Regions from separate parts of the Nonomuraea monospora genome, predicted to be linked through region 1. Evidence: riboswitches for the same ligand, from Rfam matches in the RefSeq annotation. Region 1 holds a riboswitch; each other region holds the start of a gene.
What was found. A riboswitch is a leader RNA that binds a small molecule or an ion and turns the genes downstream of it on or off. The one in region 1 is predicted to bind cyclic di-AMP.

Region 1 (4,998 bases):
GCGCAGACTGAAGCGATGATCCCCGGCAACTGGTACAACATCGTTCCCGATCTGCCGTCCCCGCCCCCTCCCCCGCTCCACCCCGCCACGCGAGAACCCGTGGGCCCCGCCGATCTGGCACCGCTGTTCCCCATGGAGCTGATCGCGCAGGAGGTCAGCGGCGAGCGGTACGTCCCGATCCCGCAGGAGGTGCTGGACGTCTACCGTCTGTGGCGGCCGACGCCGCTGATCCGGGCGCGCCGCCTGGAGCGGGCGCTGGGCACCCCGGCCAGGATCTACTACAAGTACGAGGGCGTCTCCCCCGCCGGCTCGCACAAGCCGAACACGGCGGTGCCGCAGGCGTTCTACAACGCGCGCGAGGGCGTGCGGCTGCTGACCACCGAGACGGGCGCGGGCCAGTGGGGTTCCGCGCTGGCGTTCGCGTGCTCGCAGTTCGGGCTGGAGTGCCGGGTCTGGATGGTGCGGGCCTCCTACGATCAGAAGCCTTACCGCCGTTCCCTCATGCAGGTGTACGGCGCAACCGTGCACGCCAGCCCCTCCACCGTGACGGGAGCGGGCAGCAAGATCCTGGCGGACGATCCCGGCTCCCCCGGCAGCCTGGGGATCGCGATCAGCGAGGCGGTGGAGGTGGCCGGGGCGACGGCCGATGCCAGGTACGCGCTCGGGTCCGTGCTCAACCACGTGCTGCTGCATCAGACGGTGATCGGCGAGGAGGCGCTGACGCAGCTTCCCGAGATGCCCGACCTGGTGATCGGCTGCACCGGCGGCGGGTCGAACTTCGCGGGGCTCGCGTTCCCGTTCCTGCGGGAGAAGCTGGCCGGGCGGGCCGGGACGGTGTTCAGGGCGGTCGAGCCGGCCGCCTGCCCGTCGTTCACGCGCGGCGTGTACGCCTACGACTTCGGCGACGCGGCCGGATTCACGCCGCTGCTGAAGATGCACACGCTGGGCCACTCGTTCGTGCCCGACCCGATCCACGCCGGCGGGCTGCGCTATCACGGCATGTCGCCGCTGCTGTCGCACCTGTACGAGCTGGGCCTGTTCGAGGCGGTCACCCGCACGCAGAGCGAGTGTTTCGAGGCCGGGGTGCGCTTCGCCAGGACGGAGGGCATCGTGCCCGCGCCCGAGCCGACCCACGCGCTGGCGGAGACCATCGCGGAGGCGTTGCGGTGCAGGGAGAGCGGCGAGGAGAAGGTCATCCTGACCGCGTTGTGCGGTCACGGCCATTTCGATCTGGGCGCCTACGACCGTTATCTGGCGGGCGAGCTGGAGGATTACACGCTGCCGCAGGAGCGGGTGGACCAGGCGCTCGCCGAGCTGCCCGGCTGAACACCACGGGTGGCCGCCACGGCCGTGGCGGCCACCCGCGCGTTCATCGTGCTGTGGGGCGCTTGCCGTGGTTCGCCTTCTTCTTCTTGCGCGCCTTGCCCTTACGTGCCCGCCTGGCCATAAGCTCGCCTCCGGTCGAGGTCTCCGGTGAGTCCCGGCCGAGTCTCCGGTGAGTTCCCGGTGAGTCTCTGCTGAGTGATCGGTGAGCCCTCACCGTCCCCCGTCGCGCTGACCAGCGCAAGCGTTCCCGCGCTAACTAACATTCCCCAACAATTCCGTGTCATAATTTGGTGGAATCTGTTGGAAGGAGCGGGCGTGCTCGCACAGCAGCGTCAGCAGGCGATTCTCGAACGCGTGCGCAGCAACGGTGGCGTCCGGGTCGCCGACCTCGTCCGCGAGCTGGGCGTCTCCGACATGACCATCCGCCGCGACCTCGAGGTACTGGCCGAGCGCGGGCTGCTGGAGAAGGTGCACGGAGGCGCGACCGCGCTCGGCCCAGGCTCCACCGAGGAGCCCGGCTTCACCGCCAAGTCCGCCCGCCAGCAGCAGGAGAAAGAGGCGATCGCGCGGCACGCCGCCACGCTGGTGCGTCCCGGCACGGCCGTGGCGCTGTCGGCGGGCACCACCACGTGGGCGCTGGCCCGCCACCTGATCGGCGTGCCCGAGCTGACCGTGATCACGAACTCGATCCCGGTGGCCGACGTCTTCCACCGCAACCCGCGCGCCGACCGCACGGTGGTGCTGACGGGTGGCGTGCGCACGCCGTCCGACGCGCTGGTGGGCCCCGTCGCCGTGGCCGCGATCCGCCGCCTGCACGTGGACACGCTGTTCCTGGGCGTGCACGGGATGAGCGTGCGCGCCGGCTTCACCACTCCCAACCTGCTGGAGTCCGAGACCGACAGGGAGCTGGTGACGGCCGCGACCCGGCTGGTCGTCCCGGCCGACCACACGAAGTGGAACACGGTCGGCATCAGCACCATCGCCGAGCTGAGTGAGGCCGACGTGGTCATCAGCGACGCGGGGCTGCCGGAGGACGCACGCACCGAGCTGGCCGAACGGGCCGGAGAACTGATCATCGCGGAGGGCACCCCTTGAAGCGCACCATCACCCATCTGGCCGACGGTCGGGAGCTGATCTACTTCGACCGGCGCGACGACGCCGACAGGAGCGCGATCGACCGGCGGACGCTCGACCCCCGGCCGGTGGCCTCCGAGCTGCGCTACGACCCGCTGACGGAGGAGTGGATCGCGATGGCCGGGCACCGGCAGACGCGCACGTTCCTGCCGACCGGCGGCACGGCCGAGTGCCCGCTGTGCCCGTCGTCCGACACGCGTTCGACGGAGATCCCGGCCTACGACTACGACGTGGTGGTGTTCGAGAACCGGTTTCCGTCCTTCTCCACCAATTTCGGGGCCTACGGGGAGCCGGGCGGCCTGAGCGAGGTCCGTCCTGGCGTGGGCAGGTGTGAGGTGGTGTGCTTCACCTCCGATCACGACTCCTCCTTCTCCAAGCTGTCCGACTCGCAGGTGGAGCTGGTCATGGAGGCGTGGGCCGACAGGACGGCGGAGCTGTCCCAGATCGAGGGCGTGGAGCAGGTGTTCTGCTTCGAGAACCGGGGTGAGGAGATCGGCATCACGCTGGCCCACCCGCACGGCCAGATCTACGCCTACCCCTACGTCACGCCCAGGACCAAGCTGCAGCTCGCCGCCGCCGGCCGCTACACCGGGGGCAACCTGTTCGCCGACGTGCTGGCCGCCGAGCGGGAGGCGGGCACGCGGGTGGTGGCGGGCAACGAGCTGTGGACGGCGTTCGTGCCGGCCGCCGCGCGCTGGCCGTTCGAGGTGCACCTCTACCCGAACCGGCGGGTGCCCGACCTGGCGGCGCTGACCGAGGAGGAGCGGGCGGCGTTCGCGCCGCTGTACACCTCGGTGCTGCGCGCGTTCGACGGGCTGTTCGGCCTGGTGATGCCGTACATCGCGGCCTGGCACCAGGCGCCGGTGCGGCAGGGCAGGGAGCTGGGCTACCTGCACATGGAGCTGTTCAGCATCAGGCGGGCGGCGAACAAGCTCAAGTTCCTGGCCGGCTCGGAGTCGGCGATGGGCGCGTTCGTGAACGACGTGCTGCCGGAGGAGGCGGCCCGCCTGATTCGATCACAGATTGATCACTAATAGATTTCTACTTAAGGTCGCATGACTCGTGATCTACCACTAATATCCCCATATGCACCGGCCGTAACGGCCCGGTAGCAGGCCTAATCCCGGGCGAGGCGCCCGGGAGCCGGGGACCCAAACCGCACCTGGGGTGAATCCGCTACGGCGGTAGGGAAGCGCACTCCCATGCCCGAACCCGTCAGCTAACCCGGCCGGCAGAGGGAGAGGAACATCTACGTGGCGGCTTCGTCCCCCGCGATCCTGGCCATCGGCCTCTTCACCGCCACCGCCGTCGCCCTGTCGGCCACCCCCGCGGCAGCCGCGGCGCCCAAGCCGTCGGAAGCCGAGCTCCGCGCCCAGCTCAAGCAGCTCAACAGCAAGGTCGACAAGCTGATCGAGCAGTACAACCTCAAGCGCGTCGAGCTGGCCGAGGCGCAGGACGCCGCCAAGGCCGCCGCGGCCAAGGCGTCCACCGCGGAGCAGACGCTGGCCGCCGCCGAGCAGCGGGTCGCCGACATCGCCCGCCTGCGCTACCAGAACGGCGACCCCTCCGCGCTGCCCGGTTTCATGCTCCCCACGGACGCCGGCACCGCGGCGCTGCTCGAACAGCTCACCGCCGAGCAGCAGGCGCTCGTCGCGACCGTGGCCAAGGCCCGCGACGACAAGAAGAAGGCCAGCCAGGAGGCCGCCGCGCTGACCACCAAGATCAAGGCGGACGCGGCCAAGGTGGAGGAGCAGCGCGACGAGGCCGAGGACGTCATCGACGACATCAAGGACAAGCTCCAGGATCTCGTCCCCGTCGCGACGGGCCGCAACTCCAACGGCACCTGGGCGCCCCAGCTGCCCACCGGCTCCGACAACATCACCGCCCGCACCCGGCTGATGAAGGCGCAGGTGGCGAAGAACTTCTCGCTGCCGTTCACGGTCGGCTGCTTCCGCTCCGGCTCCAGCGGCGAGCACCCGCTGGGCCGGGCCTGCGACTTCATGATGAGCACGGGCGGCTCGATGCCCTCGGCCGCGAACAACGCGCTCGGCGACCGCATCGCGGCCTGGGCGATCCAGAACAAGGACAAGCTGGGCGTCAAGTACGTGATCTGGAAGCAGCGCATCAACCAGGGCTCAGGCTGGCGCGCGATGTCCGACCGTGGCAGCGTCACCGAGAACCACTTCGACCACGTGCACATCTCGATGAACTAAGAGGCGGCGCACGCCGACGGACAGAGCTTGGCCTCGGGGTAACGCGGTGACGGCTCGTCCAGGATCGGCTGCCGCAGCCCCTTCAGGTGCCGGTCGAGGAAGGCCGCCACGTACGTGCGGGTCAGCTCGGCGGCGCGCTCACCGGACAGCGTTCCGCTGACGGGCGTGACGCCGAGCGCGCCCTGCAGCAGCGGCCCGTCGGTGAAGGACTGGTGCTCCGCGCCTGTCAGCACGATCCACCGCTTCCACCCGGTCAGCAGCTTCCAGTCGCGCTCCCACGACAGGTCCCGGCCGCCGGGCACGTGCTGCGGCGTGCCCAGGAACA
Region 2 (4,998 bases), on a different contig from region 1:
GCATAGCCAAGTTCGACCCGCGCAAACGGGCCAAACTGGGCGGTGCGCCCATCGCGGCGCAGCTCGAGAACGACAAGAAGTTCCGCGAGATCGTCGCCGAGTCGGTGGCCGCCGGCTGGCCCGAGCTGGTCGCGTCGCTGGCCGAGGGCAACGTGCCGCCGGCCGCCGACCCCGTGCTCGTGGCCGCGGCGGCCTATCTCACCCGGCCGCCGGGCTGGGCGGAGATGATCGAGACCGCCCGCGCCGACCTGGAGCAGTCGGCGGTGGCCGCCGAGGACCTGGAGCGCGAGGAGACGGTCACCCGGCTGCGCGAGCAGCTCGCCGCGCAGAAGAGCGCGGCCAAGGAGGAGGCCGACCGGCTGCGCGAGCAGATCAAGGCGGCCCGCGCGGAGAACTCCGACCTGCGCCGCAAGCTGCACGACGCCCGTGAGCGGGCCAAGGCCGCCGCCCGGCGCGCCGAGGAGACCGAGCGGGCGGCCGAGGAGACCAAGTCGGCCGCCACGGCCGCGGGCAGCGCCGGCGAGTCCGAGCTGCGGCGGCTGCGCGAGCGGCTGGCCGACGTGGAGAAACAGCTGGAGGCCTCGCGCCGCGCCGCCCGCGAGGGCAGGAGCATCGAGGACGCCCGCATCCGGGTGCTGCTCGACGCCCTCCAGGACGCCTCGGCGGGGCTGCGCCGCGAGCTGGCCCTGCCCACCACCATCAGCCGCCCCGCAGACTCGGTCGCGGCCGTCACCGGCGAGCGGCCGAACGTGCGCGGCGTGCCCGCGCGGGCCCTGGCCGACGACGACCCGCAGTTGCTCGACCAGCTCCTCGCGCTGCCGCAGGTGCATCTGATCATCGACGGCTACAACGTCACCAAGACCGGCTACGGTTCCCTCACCCTCGCCGACCAGCGCACCCGGCTGATGACCTCGCTGGGCGGGCTGGTGGCGCAGACCAGGGTCGAGGTGACCGTGGTGTTCGACGGCGCGGAGCTCAACGCGCCCGTGCAGGTGGTCGCGCCGCGCGGGGTGCGGGTGCTGTTCAGCGCGCCGGGGGAGATCGCCGACGACCTCATCAGGCAGCTCGTCCGCGCCGAGCCGCCCGGCAGGGCCATCGCGGTGGTGTCGTCCGACCGCGAGGTGGCCGAGTCCGTCAGGCGGATGGGCGCCAGACCCGTTCCGTCTGGTTTGCTGCTGCGCAGGCTAGGCCGCGCATAAATTACGAATTGGTAGGTTTGGTGCTACCCCGCCTGCCACTTCTGTACTATTTCGCCCCAGGTGTAATCCCTGGGAGGCGATACAGTGAGGTTTGGCCGGGTGCCGATGGCCGCGGGTCTCGCGTTCGGGCTGGTGCTGTCCCCGACGGGGGCCGCTCTCGCTGATCCTCGTCCCACCTTGGCGCAGGCCAAGGCCAAGCTGGAGAAGCTCAACGACAAGGCCGACAAGGTCGTCGATCGCTTCAACACGGCCAACGAGCGCTACAAGAAGGCCAAGAGCACCTACACCAAGCTGAACGACAGCTACAAGCGCAAGCTGGAGACGGTCGCGGACCTGCGCGCGCAGGTCATCGGGATGGCCGTCGAGAGTTACAAGCTCGGTGAGGACGTCACCTCCTGGCCCGGCCTCTTCAACAGCAACGACCCCAACGCCATGCTCTCGGGCTGGGCGGTCGCCGGGCAGCTCTCGCAGGAGCGCGCCGAGAAGCTGGCCGCCTTCGACCGTGAGAACAAGGGGCTGAAGGTCGAGCGCGACAAGGCCGAGGTGGCGCTGGACGACGCGGAGAAGGAGCGCGACTCCGTCGAGAAGGAGCGCGCCGAGATCCGCAAGCTGATCGCCCAGCAGAAGAAGCTGCTGGACAAGCTGGGTGCGTACAACCCCGGCAACCCCAACAGCACGGGCATCAAGTACACCGGGTCGGCCTCCGGCAGCGCCGCCGCGGCGCTGCGGTTCGCGTACGCGCAGGTGGGCAAGCCGTACATCTACGGCGGAACGGGGCCGCGCGGCTTCGACTGCTCCGGCCTGACGCAGGCGGCCTGGGCGGCGGCGGGAGTCTCGCTGCCGCGGACGACGTGGCAGCAGTGGGCGTGGGGGGCCAGCCGCAAGGTGTCGCTCGACGCGCTGCAGCCCGGCGACCTGATCTTCAGTGAAGGGCTCGGACACGTCAGCATCTACGCGGGTAACGGGCAGATCGTCCACGCGCCGCAGACCGGCGACGTCGTCAAGGTCGTCAAGCTCTCCGCCTACGGCCGTTCCCTGGTCGGAGCCATCCGCCCGTAGTCGCGGAGCCCGTTTCGGCCTGCTCTCGCGCGCATTTCCGGCCATCTACGATTCGGCATCGTAGATGGCTTTTCCATGCGCGGGAGCGCTCCCAGTGGCGTGGCTCACGTTTAAACCGTGTCAAATGTGACTTAGGTGACAATTGACGCCTGACAACCAGGCCGATCCGGAAGTGTGAGCAGGGTCACATTATGGTAACAGAACCTGGTGTTCCAGCAGGGGTTTCCGTCTTGACTGACCTCCCTATCTGATCTTTACAACCTGACTCACCCTTTGCCGATCCTTGACCTTTCGGCGTACCTTCTGGCGTCGTCGCGGTGCACAAGCCATGTCGCCGCGAACCCGCATCGGTCCCTCCCGATGTGAGACAGATAAAGATCCGCCGGCCGCTCCCCCGAGCATCCCCACATCATTCGATCGGGGCACGCGGCCTGCCGAATCCGTGCAGCCAGGAGCACGGAGCCGGGGACCCAGCGATCCCAATTCCCCAAGGGATCAGGGGTGAATCGGCGCGCCCATCGCGCCGTAGGGCGACTTCCACGCCCGAATCCGTCAGCTAACCCGGTAGGCGTTCGTGGAAGACACAAGGAGCAATCCTGTCTAATCCCCTGCAGAACCCCCGCCTGTCCCGCCTTGCCCTGAGTGGCGTAGCACTCACGATGACCGTGACGGCCGGAGGTCTGATCCTCCATGCCCCAACGGCTCAGGCGGAGACGACGAGCGAAGCGGCCACTCTGACGACGGTGAAGGCGCGAACCACCGCCAAGACGTCCCAGAAGGCCACGACGGCCCAGCTAAAGGCCGCCAAGCTCGCCCGGCAGAAAGCGAAGGCCCGCAAGGCCGTCGCCGTGGCCAAGAACCAGATCGGTGACCCGTACCGGTACGGAGGCACAGGGCCTGGTTCGTTTGACTGCTCCGGTCTCGTCCAGTTCGCCTGGAAGAAGGCCGGCGTCAAGCTCCCGCGCGTGGCGAGCAGCCAGTTCGCCCGCACCAGACAGAAGGTCTCCTGGCGCAACCTGAAGCCCGGTGACCTGATGTTCTTCAGCGGGCTCGGCCACGTGGGCATGTACGTCGGCAAGGGCAAAATGATCCACTCGCCGCGGACAGGTGAACGGGTACGCATCGACAAGCTGAGCGGATGGCGCCGATCGTCCTTCGTCGGCGCAGTTCGTCCCGGCATGTGAAGAAGCCCCGTCCGGATTCTTGGAGTATTTCCTGGATTCGGACGGGGCTCTCGCACGTCCGGCGCCCGCACGCGGGCAGGGGCACTACGATCGGGCATCGTGTTCGAGCAGGTGAGCCGGCGAGCCGTGGTGGCGGGCCTCCTGCTCCTCGTTCCCGCCGCCGCCACCCCGCTGCCGGACGCCCCCATCCTCCCTCCCGAGCTGCGCGACCTGTGGCCGGGGCGGCGCACGGCCGTCAGCCGCGGAGGCCGCGCCACCGTCGTGGCCCCCGCAACCGTCGCGGCCCCTGCAAACGTCGTGGCCCCTGCAACCGCCCGGCGCGAACCGCTCGACGAGCTGGCGCGCGGGGCCGACGCCGCGGGCGCGCGGGTCTCGGCCGTGCTCGGCAGGCCCGTACGCCCCCTGATCGTCCTGCCGGAGTCGGATCGCGACGCCGCCCGCCTGGCCGGGGCCGCACGGCTCGACGGGCTGGCCGCCGTGGCCGACGGCGGGCGCGTGATCGTCGTGCCGGAGGCGTTCGCCACGCTCAGCCGCATCGGCAGGGACGTGGTGCTGACCCACGAGCTGACCCACGTCGTGGCCGGCACGGAAGGGCTGCCCGTCTGGCTGTACGAGGGTTTCGCCGACTACGTCGGCTACCGCGACGCCGGACTGCCCGTGAAGACCGCCGCCGCCGAACTGGCCGCCGAGGTGCGCGCCGGACGGCTGCCGAACGCTTTGCCCGGACCTGCGGCTTTCGCGGCGGACGGGCGCGACCCGGACCGGCTCGCCCGGGCGTACCAGGAGGCCTGGCTGGCGTGTCGCTTCCTCGCTGACCGCTTCGGTGAGGGGACCCTGGTGTGGCTCTACCGTGCGGCCCGGGCCAGAGGCGTCGATCAGGCGCTCGCCTCGCTGGGGCTCTCCGTCGCCATACTGACGGCACGGTGGCGCGCGTACGTGCGGGATCAGCTCGGGTGAAGGGGAGGCAGATGAGCGATCGAGAAGACATCGGCGACGCGACACGGGAAGAGGAGGTGACGGACGGGGCGATGGCCGCCGTCTGCGCGGCCGGCCATCCGGACGAGGACGCGGCAGGCGGCGAGCGCGCCGGTCCCCGGGAGACGGCGGCGGCATCGGAGACGGCGTTCTCCCCGGAGCCGGTGGCACCGGAGACGGTCGCGTCGGCAGGCGGGGCCGGGGGCGAGCGCCGGGCGGAGGCGGCGGAATCGGAGGACGCCGCGTCCACGCGCCCGGCGGCCATCGCGCTGATCCTCCTGGGCCTGGTGATCCTGGCCGTGACCGCGTTCAGCACCCCTTGGCAGGTCCTGTCCGGCGGCCCGCCCGACCCGGCGCGCGACTTCAGCGCCGCCCAGCTCGCCAGGGCGCGGGCGTTCGACGCGGCCACCACCCTGCCGAGCTACATCGCGCTGGCCCTCACGATCATCATCGCGGGCATCCTGGTCGCCACCCCGTTCAGCGCCAGGGTGCTGGGCAGGCTGAAGGGCCCGTGGTGGGTGCGGGTCGTCCTCGGCACGCTGGTGATCACCGCGCTGGTCGAGCTGGTCAGGTGGCCGCTC
Region 3 (4,998 bases), on a different contig from region 1:
GACGAGGCGGAGAAGGCCGTCTCCACCGCGCTCGAGACCGGCTACCGGCACGTCGACACCGCCGCCGCCTACGGCAACGAGGAGGGCGTCGGGCGGGCCGTGCGCGGGAGCGGGCTGCCGCGCGAGAAGGTGTTCGTGACCACCAAGCTGTGGAACGGCGACCACGGCCGCGCCGAGGCCGCCTTCGACGAGAGCCTCACCAGGCTGGGCCTCGACCACGTCGACCTGTTCCTGATCCACTGGCCGGTGCCGCAGCAGGACAAGTACGTGCAGGCGTGGAAGGCGATGGAGAAGATCTACCGTGACGGCCGGGCCAGGGCCATCGGGGTCTCCAACTTCACGGTGCAGACGCTCACCCGGCTCATGGAGGAGACCGGCATCACGCCCGCGCTCAACCAGATCGAGCTCCACCCGTACCTGCAGCAGCGCGAGATGCGCGCCTTCCACGAGGCCAACGGCATCCTCACCGAGGCCTGGAGCCCGCTCGGGCAGGGCCAGGGGCTGCTCGCCGACCCCGCGCTGGCGGTGCTGTCGGGCAAGTACGGCAAGACGCCCGCGCAGATCGTGCTGCGCTGGCACCTGCAGCTCGGCAACGTGGTGATCCCGAAATCCGTCACGCCCGCGCGGATCAAGGAGAACATCGACGTGTTCGACTTCATCCTCGACACCGAGGACATGTCGGCCATCGGCGCGCTGAACAAAGGACAGCGACTGGGGCCGGATCCCGACACGTTCAACATGACCTGAGTGACGGGCGTGACATTTGTGACGCCGCGCCCTTAATTACATATCCCCCCATAACCCTTCCTTTACCCGCCCTATAACATCGCCGACGTGCGAGATTTCACTTGGGGAATTGCGGCCACCGGCGGTATCGCCCGTACCGTGGGGGCCGCCATCGCGGCGGAGCCCCGCATGCGGGTGGCCGCCGTCGGCTCACGGAGCCTGGCCAGGGCGCAGGCCCTGGCCGCCACGCTGGGGGCGGAGTCGGCGTACGGCTCCTACGAGCAGTTGTGCGCCGACCCGGGGGTGGACGCGATCTACGTGGCCACCCCGCACGCGCAGCACCTGGAGGTCGCCGAGCCGGCCATCGCCGCAGGTAAAGCCGTGCTCTGCGAGAAGCCGCTGGCCGCCACCGTGGACGACGCGGAGAAGATGGTGCGCCTGGCGCGCGAGGCGGGCGTGTTCCTGATGGAGGCCATGTGGATGCGGTTCAACCCGCTCATCCGGCTCATCGCGGACGATCCGCGCTTCGGCGCGCTCCGCTCGGTGCAGGCCACGTTCGGCTTCGCCGCGCCCTACGACCCCGCCCACCGGCTGTGGGCTCCGGAGCTGGGCGGCGGCGCCCTGCTCGATCTGGGGATCTACCCGTTCGGGCTGGCCCAGCTCATCCTGGGCATGCCCGCTGACCTGCGCATCACCGGATCCCTGGCCCCCAGCGGGGTGGACGCGGAGGCGGCCGGGGCATTGCTCTACCCCGGCGGCCGACACGCTCTCGTGGCCGCCTCATTGCTCGGGAATTACCCGAACACCGCCTGTGTTGTAGGTACTCAGATGCGGGCGGACATCCCGGCGCCGTTCTGGGCTCCGCAGCGGATCGTTCTCACCGGGCCCTCCATGGAGCCGGAAGAGCATGTGCTCGATCCGGCGGACAACGGATATGCCGGAGAGCTACGTGAAGTCCGCGCCGCCACGGCCGAAGGCAGGACCGAATCCTCGATCATGCCTCTTGACGAATCCCTTGCCATGATGGGGCTTCTGGCCGACGCTCGCAGGCAGATTGCCTAGCTGAGCTTTTATGGATTTGTAATCCTCTTGCCTCATGTATTACCTTATGGGGCATCTCGGGACATAAGTCCGGTTTGTCCGGCTATGTCTGACCATCGCACGAAACATCGCAGGATCGTCCTGCGACCGCTGAATCCGCCTCCGCGCGGAACCGGGGACCCATGTCTTTGGGGCGAATCGGCACTCCGGTGCCGTAGGGCAGCTTCCACGCCCGAGCCCGTCAGCTAACCCGGTAAGCGGCATGGAAGCAAGGAGCACCTCCCTCGATGGCCATGAACCGTATCAACGCTGTGTCGAAGAGCAACATCGCCCGCGCCGCCCTCGGCGTCACCGTCATCGCCTCCGCCCTCGGCGCGAACGCCATGACGGCCAACGCCGACACCGCCACGGGCGTCGCCGCGGCCACCGCCGCCAAGCACCCCGCCACCGCCCTCGCCGCCCACAAGGCCGGCGCGGCGGACAACGACCGCACCGAGACCAAGATCACCGTCACCGCTGACCAGGTCCTGGCCATGGCCAAGGCCCAGGTCGGCACCTCCGAGAACTCCTACGGCGGCGGCACCAAGTTCCAGCAGTGGTACGCCGGCTCCCAGCGCGCCGGCGAGACCGTCGCCCGCGACGGCGGCAGCCGCTCCGCGTACCTGAACGCCGCCTGGTGCTCGATGTTCGTCTCCTGGGTCGGCGAGCAGACCGGCGCCCGCCCGCAGGTCGGCTGGGACGCCTACACCGTCGCCCACGCCAAGTGGTTCGCCGCCAACCACCGCTGGGGCACCACCGCCAAGCCCGGCGCCGTCGTGTTCTTCGCCTGGGACGGCGGCAAGAGCCTGAGCGACATCCAGCACGTCGGGTTCGTCGTCAAGGACAACCAGAACGGCACCATCTCGACGGTCGAGGGCAACACCGGCAACGGCAAGGTCGAAGAGCGTGTCCGGCCGAAGTCGCAGGTCGTGGGGTACGGGTACCCGCAGTACGCCGGCTGACCGGAACGTTCCAGGCTTCCTGCCCCTTGCCGTAGTGCGATCAGCGCGCGTCCCCTCCGGGGGGCGCGCGCTCTCGCATTTCCTGGCTAGTTCAGGACCACACCCGGTCGAGGAAGCCGGCGATGAGCGGCGCGATCTCCGCCAGGTGCGTCTCCAGCGCGAAGTGCCCCGTGTCGAACAGGTGCAGCTCGGCCCCCGGCACGTCACACAGGTAGGCGCGGGCCCCCGGCTCGGGGAAGAACGGGTCGTCACGGCCCCACGCGATGAGCGTCGGCGGGGTGTGCGAGCGCAGCCACGCCTGCCACGCCTCGTACCGCTCCACGTTCGTGTGATAGTCGAAGGCCAGCGCGACCTGCGCCTCCTTCCGGCCCGGCAGGTCGAGGAAGTACTGGTCGAGTATCCAGCCGTCCGGGGCTACCACGGCGGGGTCGGGCACGCCCGTCTCGTACTGGCCGCGCGTGCCGTCCAGGGTGAGCAGGTCGCGGATCGCCTGCTCGGCGCCCGGGATCTCCGGCCGCAGCGCGACGAAGTCCCTGGCCGCGCCGGACAGGCCCTCGGTGTAGGCGTTGCCGTTCTGCACCACCAGCCCGGCGATCCACTCCGGGTGCCGCCCGGCCAGCCGGAAGCCGACCGGCGCGCCGAAGTCGAACACGTACATCACGAAGCGGGTCAGCCCGAGCCGCCGCACGAACCCCTCCGTGACGTCCGCGAGCCGGTCGAAGGTGTACGTGAAGCCGCCGGGCGCCTCGGTGTGGCCGAAGCCCGGGTAGTCGGGGGCGATCAGCCGGTAGCGGGAGCCGAGGGCGTCCATGAGGCGGCGGAACTGGTGCGAGGCGGACGGGAAGCCGTGCAGGAGCAGCAGGACGGGGGCGTCGGGGCGGTCGGGGTGCGACTCGCGGTAGAAGACGCGGACGCCGTCCACGTCGAGGTGGCCGTGGGTGATGCGGGGCAACATGGCGTTCTAACTCCTTGGGCCTTGTGTATGCATTAGGTATAGCGGTCTCTGATCTAATGGTCAACATGGCTTCATACCGTTAGGTGAACGCCTCGCGTTGGATGGCGTACAGCTCGGCGTACGGGCCTGGGCGGGCGATGAGGTCGGCGTGCGTGCCCTGCTGGACGACGCGGCCCGCGTCCAGGACGACGATCAGGTCCGCCGTCCGCACCGTCGGGAATCGGTGCGTGATCAGGAGCGTGACGGCGCCCGGGTGGCGGCGGGCCGCCTCGGCGTAGCGGGCGAAGACGGCACTCTCGGCCGGGGCGTCCAGGGAGGCGGTCGGCTCGTCCAGGACGAGCAGGAGCGGGTCGCGGCGCATCGAGGCGCGGGCCAGGGCGAGCTGCTGCCACTGGCCGCCCGACGGGCGGTGACCGCGTTCGAACGTGTCGCCCAGCTCGGTGGACAGCCCGTCCGGGAGGCGCGCGATCAGGCTTGTTGCGCCCGCTCCGGTCAAAGCCGACTCCACGGCCCGGCGGTCGCCGAGGCGGGGCAGGTCGCCCACGCCGACCGTCTCGGCGGCGGTCAGCTCGAACCGGGCCAGGTCCTGGAAGACGGCGCTGACCCGCCGCCGCCACGCCTGGGGTGTCAGGCGGTGGAGGGGGATGCCGTCCGCCCGGATCTCGCCGCGGTCCGGGTGGTAGAGGGCGCACAGGAGCTTGGCGAGGGTGGTCTTGCCCGACCCGTGCGCGCCGACCAGGGCTACGGTGGCTCCGGCGGGCATGCGCAGGTCGAGGTCGTGCAGGACCTGGCGGGTGGTGCCCGGGTAGGTGAAGGACACCCCGTGCAGGGAGATACCGCCGGCGAGCCGCCCCGGGAGACGGGACGGGCTGTGGCCGTCTTCGGGTGGGGCGGGCTGCCGCGCTGAGGCGGGCTCCTCTGCTGGGGCGGGCTCCTGTGCGTACGCGCGGAGCCAGGCCAGGCGGGCGGCGGCACGCAGCCCAGCGGTCACCGACCCGAGATGGAACGCCAGCCGGGACGCCTGCGTCACGAACTGCACCCCGACCGTCGCCACCAGCACCACGTCCCCCGCCGTCGCAGAGCCCTGCCCTGCCGTGAGACCGAGCGCGCCCACGTACCCCGCCAAAAATGTCGCCGAGCCCGCGAACGTGACCAGCCCCGCCCTGACCCCGGCCCGCCCCTGAACGTCCGACACCTCCTCCCACCGCCGGACGGCCATCCCACCCAGCGCGGGCCCGGCACCACTCAGCCGCACCTCCTTGGCAGACTCCGCAC
Region 4 (4,998 bases), on a different contig from region 1:
GAGGCCGCGCTGCGGCGGCTGCAGACCGACGGCGGCTGCGAGCGGCTGCTCGCCGAGGGCGGGCCGCTCACCCAGGGCGAGCTGCAGTACGCGGTGCTCGGGGGCGTCCTGGACGCGGCCTTCTTCCTGCTGCCGGTCAGCGGGGCGCGCCCCAAGTTCCGGCCCGGGGAGCGGCACTGGCTGGGCGGGCAGTGGTTCTTCGACGTGCCGGGTCTGGTGCGGGAATGCGCCCGACGGCGGGCACAGCTCGCCCAGATCTGGCCCTCCGCCGAGGTGGACAGCCTCCCCGTGCGGCCGATGGTCCGGCTGCCCGGGCACGCGGTGACGCTGGACCGCCTCCAGTGGGAGGTCATCGCCAGGGCCGACCAGAAGGCGACCCCGCTGGAGCTGGCCAAGCAGATGGGCCGGCCCGCGTACCCCGTGCTGCTGGCGGTGCGTCGGCTGGCGGCCTCCGGGCTGCTCGCCGCGCCCGACCTGCCCCAACGGCGGACCGATGGCGAGCATCCGCCGCACGACCCGGGGGCGCGGACCCAGCCACTGGGCCCGCCCGTGACGGGTGATCCGACCGATCTGGCGCTGCTGATGCGGCTGAAGAAGGCGCTTGAGGAGCTGTCGTGAGGTTCCCCTCACTCAGGAGGAGGCCACCGGTGGAGCTAGGACAAGAGGTTCTGGAGGAGATGACGCTCCTGCGCGAGCGCACTCCGGACATACAAGGAAGCGTCGCCTGCACCGTGGACGGCCTGCAACTCGCCTGCGACCTCGCGGGCAAGGCCGGAGAGCAGGCGGCGGCACTCTCGGCGGCGCTGCTCGCGATGAGCAGACGCATGCTGGTCATCACCGGCCAGGGCGCGCTCGAGGAGACGCTCATCTCCGGTACGGCCGGCTTCACGGCGTTCTACGCCGCCGGACCCACCATCGTCCTCACGGTCCTGGCCGGACCCGGCGCGAACGTCGGGCTGCTTCGGCTGGAGGGCAGGAAGACGGCTGCCGCAGTGGCCGCCGTCGCAGCTCGACAACGATGAGAGGAGACAGAACATGGCCGGCATGGACGTGTCGCTCAAGGAGATGATGACCATCGACGGGTCCGTCGGGGCCGCCATCGTCGATCACGGCAGCGGCATGGCGCTGGGCGCGCTCGGCGGCTCCAAGGACATGGACCTCCAGGTCGCCGCGGCGGGCAACACCGAAGTGGTCAAGGCGAAGCTCCGCACGATCGACTCGCTCGGGCTCAAGGACAGCATCGAGGACATCCTGATCACGCTGACCAACCAGTACCACATCATCCGGCCGATCACCGGCCGCAGCGGCAAGGGCCTGTTCCTGTACCTGGCGCTCGACCGTAATCGGTCCAATCTGGCGATGGCCCGCCACCAACTCCGGGGCATCGAGGAGAAGCTGGAGGTCTGACGCCCGTTCCGGTGGCCCGGCTCCGCGAGGAGCGGGCCACCGGCGGGGGCTCTACGGCGGTGCCAGACCGCCGGCCACCGACGCGGGCTCAGGCCGACGTCAGCTTGGTGATCTCCGCGACGAAGCTCGGCCAGAGCTCGCGCGGCAGGTCGTGCCCCATCCCCGGGTACGTCACCAGCCGCGCCCCCGGGATGGCCGCGGCCGTGGCCTGCCCGCCCACCAGCGGCACGAGCGGATCCGCCTCCCCGTGCAGCACCAGCGCGGGCACCTTGACCTGGGCGAGCGCCGCCGTGCGGTCACCCGAGCCCATGATCGCGGCGAGCTGCCTGGCCGTGCCCGCCGGGTCGAAGCAGCGGTCGTACGCCAGCGCCGCCAGCGCCTTGATCCGCTCCTGGTCCAGCTCGTAGCCCGGCGACCCGATGGTCGACCAGGTGCGCACCGCCTGCTCCAGCACCGCCTCACGGCCCTGGGGCGGCCTGCCCATCAGGATCGCGGCGGCGGCCTCCGTGGGCGGGGCGATGGACGGGCCGGGCGTGGACATGATCGAGGTCAGGGTCAGCACCCGCTCGGGGTGCCGGATCGCCAGCGTCTGGGCGATCATCCCGCCCATCGAGGCGCCCACGATGTGGGCCGCCGTCCAGCCGAGCACGTCCATGAGGGCCGCGGTGTCGTCGGCCAGGTCGTCCAGCAGGTAGGGCGGCGCCGCTCCCATCGCGGGGGCGCCGTGCTCGTGCAGGTGCGTGGACAGGCCGGCGTCGCGGTTGTCGAAGCGTACGACGTGGTGTCCCTGCTCGGCGAGGAGCTCGCAGAGCGTCTCGTCCCACTGGATGAGCTGGGCGCCGAGCCCCATGATGAGGAGCAGGGGACGCCCGGCCGGTGAGCCGAAGCTCTCGTAGGCGATGTCGATGCCGTTGGCGGCTGCGCGCATGGTCACGACCACCAGAATGTCATTCTGGTGGCCGCCGCGTAAAGGTGTCCGCATTCCGGGAGCGCGCACTGGGGTCGGCGCGCGTCCGGATCAGTGCGCGTCGAGGTCAGCGCAGGTCGGGATCCGCACACGCCGGGATCTGCGCGCGTCGGGATCCGCGCAGGTCGGGATCCGCGCGCGTCGGGATCCGCGCAGGTCGGGATCCGCGCGCGTCGGGATCCGCGCGCGTCGGGATCCGCGCGCGTCGGGATCCGCGCAGGTCGGGGTCAGCGTACGAGGAGGGCGCGGAGGCGTTCTCCGCCGAGGATCAGGCCGCCGCCCGCCATGGACAGCACGCCCGCCGTCAGCGCGCCACCGACCAGGCCCGACTCCTTCGGCTCGCCCACGGGCGCGTTGAGGAGCTGGCCGCCGGCGGAGGAGGACTCCTCCTCGGGCCGCGGCGGGGTCGCGGGGTTCGTGTCGCGCTCGGCCCACGCGCCGGTGGAGAACGGCACCGGATAGTTCTTCTTGCCCACCCCGGAGCCCCACTTGGTGATGACGTAGTCGACGTCGATGTGGCCCTCGCCGCCGATCCCGTCCACGCCCAGCGTGCTGGAGTTGAACTCGCCGCCGGTCAGCTCGGCGAAGGTCTTGGCGTCGAGGTCCAGCATGATGCCGCGGTTGGACGGCGTGCCAGGCCCGCGGTCACCGACGAAGAAGGGCATCTTCTTGCCCTTGTAGACCACGTAGCCCTCGGTCAGCAGCGGCCAGCTCGGGCTGGCGGCCAGCCCCTTCTGCATCGGCTTGCCGCTGGCCGGCAGGCCCGTGTCACCGGCGCGGCCGGAGGCGTCGTCCCAGAAGTACGAGGCGGTGGTCGAGCCCTTGAGCAGGATCTTCTGGTCGGTGTCGGAGTCGGCGTGGGCGGCGGTGCCGGCGATGGTCAGCGCTCCGACGGTGGAGGCGGTGAGCACGGCGAGGGAACGCAGGCCAAAACGGGCAGACATGAAGCAGCAAAACCCTTCACTGGGGGACAGGGAGGTTGCACTCACGGAAAAGGGCGCGGCGCAGCAGAACGCCGCGAGGTCGCTACGCGGAGCGCAAGATACGAGTCTTCGGGGAAGGGGGCCGCTCAGTGGGCGGCCGGCAAGACGCGGTCCGGGGGTACGACGCGCTGATGCATGAAGTAACTTGTCCTCTCCATCACGCCTACCGGGTTAGCTGACGGGTTCGGGCGTGGAGATGCCCTACCGGCACAGGGCCGGATTCACCCCAACGGAGGTGGTTCCCCGGTTCCCGAGGGTTCGGGATTCGGCGCCAACCGGTGGTCCCTCTGGGGTAAGGACTAGGTCACCGGCTGGTAATGGCGATTACCTTAGCCACGGAATCGGACATCTGCCAACTATTCACCATGAATCGCCATAAAGATCTACCTTGTCACGGGAAGAAAAAAGGGGGCACGGCATGCCGTACCCCCGCGCGAATTTCAGCCTCAGCCGCCGCTCTTGCGCCTGAACGATCTTTTACTCGCAGCCGGGCCGTGCGCCCCGTGGATCTTTGATGGGTCGCCGCCCCTGCCACCCGCGCCCGAGCCCGCGCCCTGGTTGCGCTTGCGCTCCAGCGCCTCGCGGAACTTGCGCTTCATCTCGTCCTCGGGAGTTTCGCTGACTTCCGGCTCCGGTGTATCCGCCATGAGGACCTCCATGGTGTTGGGGACAGTTCACAGCTTCGCACGGCACCGCTTATGACGCGAAACCGGGCTCACCACGAAGTGAAGGCCAGCAACCGGAAGACCGGGTCGGGACCGCCCGAACGGCCCTGCCCGTGACCGACGAACCGCGACTCCCCGCTCAGCCGCAACCCCTGCCCGGCCGCCTCCGCGATGACCGGGCGGGCGTCGTCGAGCAGGTGCGGCAGCCAGATCGTGGTGACCGCGTCCACCGAACGGTCGCCCATCGGGAGCCTGCGCCCGTCCCCCAGCACCACCCGCACCCGTCCCGGCCATCCGCGCCATCCCGGCGGCGGCGTCCACGCCGAGCACCCGCAGCCCGCGCGCCGCCGGCTCCCCGGTCACCAGCCCCGTGCCGCAGGCGACGTCCACCAGCGCGCCGGACGGCTCAGGCACCAGGCCGCGCACCGCCTCCGCCGCCGCCCCGGGTCTCGTCGTACCGCCCGGCCTCCAGGTCGTAGTCGATCACACCAGGTAAAGGGGATCCGCTCCGTTCCTGGTGTTGTGTTGAGACGGGTGCGGACATAGATCCGGGGATGAGACTCCTCGGTCGTGACCTGGCGATGGATCTTGGGGCGGCGAGCACGCGGATCTACGTCAAACGCAAGGGAATCGTGCTCGACGAGCCCTCCGTCGTGATGTGCGACGGCCTCACCGGCAAGATCGTCGGGTTCGGCGCGGAAGCCGTCGCCGAGACCGGCGGGCGCACGCACTGGCCCGTCAGCGGCGGGCTGCCCGCCGACGCCGAGCTGGCCCGCCGCATGATCCGGCACTTCCTGCGCAAGGTGCACTGGCATCCGTACGCCAGGCCGCGCCTGGTCATGGCGCTGCCCTGCGACTCCACGCCCATCGACCGCGAGGCGCTGCAGAGCATCGCGTACGAGGCGGACGCCAGGACCGTACGCCTCATTCCGCACGCGCTGGCCGCCGCGCTCGGCAGCGGGATGTCACCCGACGA

Region 2: linked by a shared signal. The riboswitch ahead of ABD331_RS32930 (C40 family peptidase) and the one ahead of ABD331_RS09105 (coiled-coil domain-containing protein) in region 1 are both predicted to bind cyclic di-AMP.
Region 3: linked by a shared signal. The riboswitch ahead of ABD331_RS23115 (CHAP domain-containing protein) and the one ahead of ABD331_RS09105 (coiled-coil domain-containing protein) in region 1 are both predicted to bind cyclic di-AMP.
Region 4: linked by a shared signal. The riboswitch ahead of ABD331_RS49840 (hypothetical protein) and the one ahead of ABD331_RS09105 (coiled-coil domain-containing protein) in region 1 are both predicted to bind cyclic di-AMP.

Annotation. Positions count from the first base shown of each region.
Region 1 is NZ_BAAAQX010000004.1:14,390-19,387, forward strand. It holds gene ABD331_RS09090 (TrpB-like pyridoxal phosphate-dependent enzyme) at 1-1,326, shown strand, start outside; gene ABD331_RS60910 (50S ribosomal protein bL37) at 1,370-1,447, opposite strand; gene ABD331_RS09095 (DeoR/GlpR family DNA-binding transcription regulator) at 1,642-2,421, shown strand; gene galT (galactose-1-phosphate uridylyltransferase) at 2,418-3,494, shown strand; cyclic di-AMP (ydaO/yuaA leader) riboswitch at 3,565-3,708, shown strand; gene ABD331_RS09105 (coiled-coil domain-containing protein) at 3,714-4,673, shown strand; gene ABD331_RS09110 (alpha/beta hydrolase family protein) at 4,670-4,998, opposite strand, start outside.
Region 2 is NZ_BAAAQX010000019.1:202,379-207,376, forward strand. It holds gene ABD331_RS32920 (NYN domain-containing protein) at 1-1,199, shown strand, start outside; gene ABD331_RS32925 (C40 family peptidase) at 1,305-2,258, shown strand; cyclic di-AMP (ydaO/yuaA leader) riboswitch at 2,681-2,844, shown strand; gene ABD331_RS32930 (C40 family peptidase) at 2,918-3,442, shown strand; gene ABD331_RS32935 (gluzincin family metallopeptidase) at 3,542-4,399, shown strand; gene ABD331_RS32940 (M48 family metallopeptidase) at 4,411-4,998, shown strand, end outside.
Region 3 is NZ_BAAAQX010000011.1:187,154-192,151, forward strand. It holds gene ABD331_RS23105 (aldo/keto reductase) at 1-747, shown strand, start outside; gene ABD331_RS23110 (Gfo/Idh/MocA family protein) at 835-1,788, shown strand; cyclic di-AMP (ydaO/yuaA leader) riboswitch at 1,906-2,042, shown strand; gene ABD331_RS23115 (CHAP domain-containing protein) at 2,055-2,768, shown strand; gene ABD331_RS23120 (alpha/beta fold hydrolase) at 2,860-3,723, opposite strand; gene ABD331_RS23125 (ABC transporter ATP-binding protein) at 3,803-4,998, opposite strand, start outside.
Region 4 is NZ_BAAAQX010000042.1:81,154-86,151, reverse strand. It holds gene ABD331_RS49860 (hypothetical protein) at 1-618, shown strand, start outside; gene ABD331_RS49855 (roadblock/LC7 domain-containing protein) at 648-1,022, shown strand; gene ABD331_RS49850 (hypothetical protein) at 1,036-1,407, shown strand; gene ABD331_RS49845 (alpha/beta fold hydrolase) at 1,496-2,335, opposite strand; gene ABD331_RS49840 (hypothetical protein) at 2,602-3,318, opposite strand; cyclic di-AMP (ydaO/yuaA leader) riboswitch at 3,503-3,638, opposite strand; gene ABD331_RS49835 (DUF5302 domain-containing protein) at 3,804-4,004, opposite strand; gene ABD331_RS49830 (class I SAM-dependent methyltransferase) at 4,073-4,294, opposite strand; gene ABD331_RS49825 (rod shape-determining protein) at 4,577-4,998, shown strand, end outside.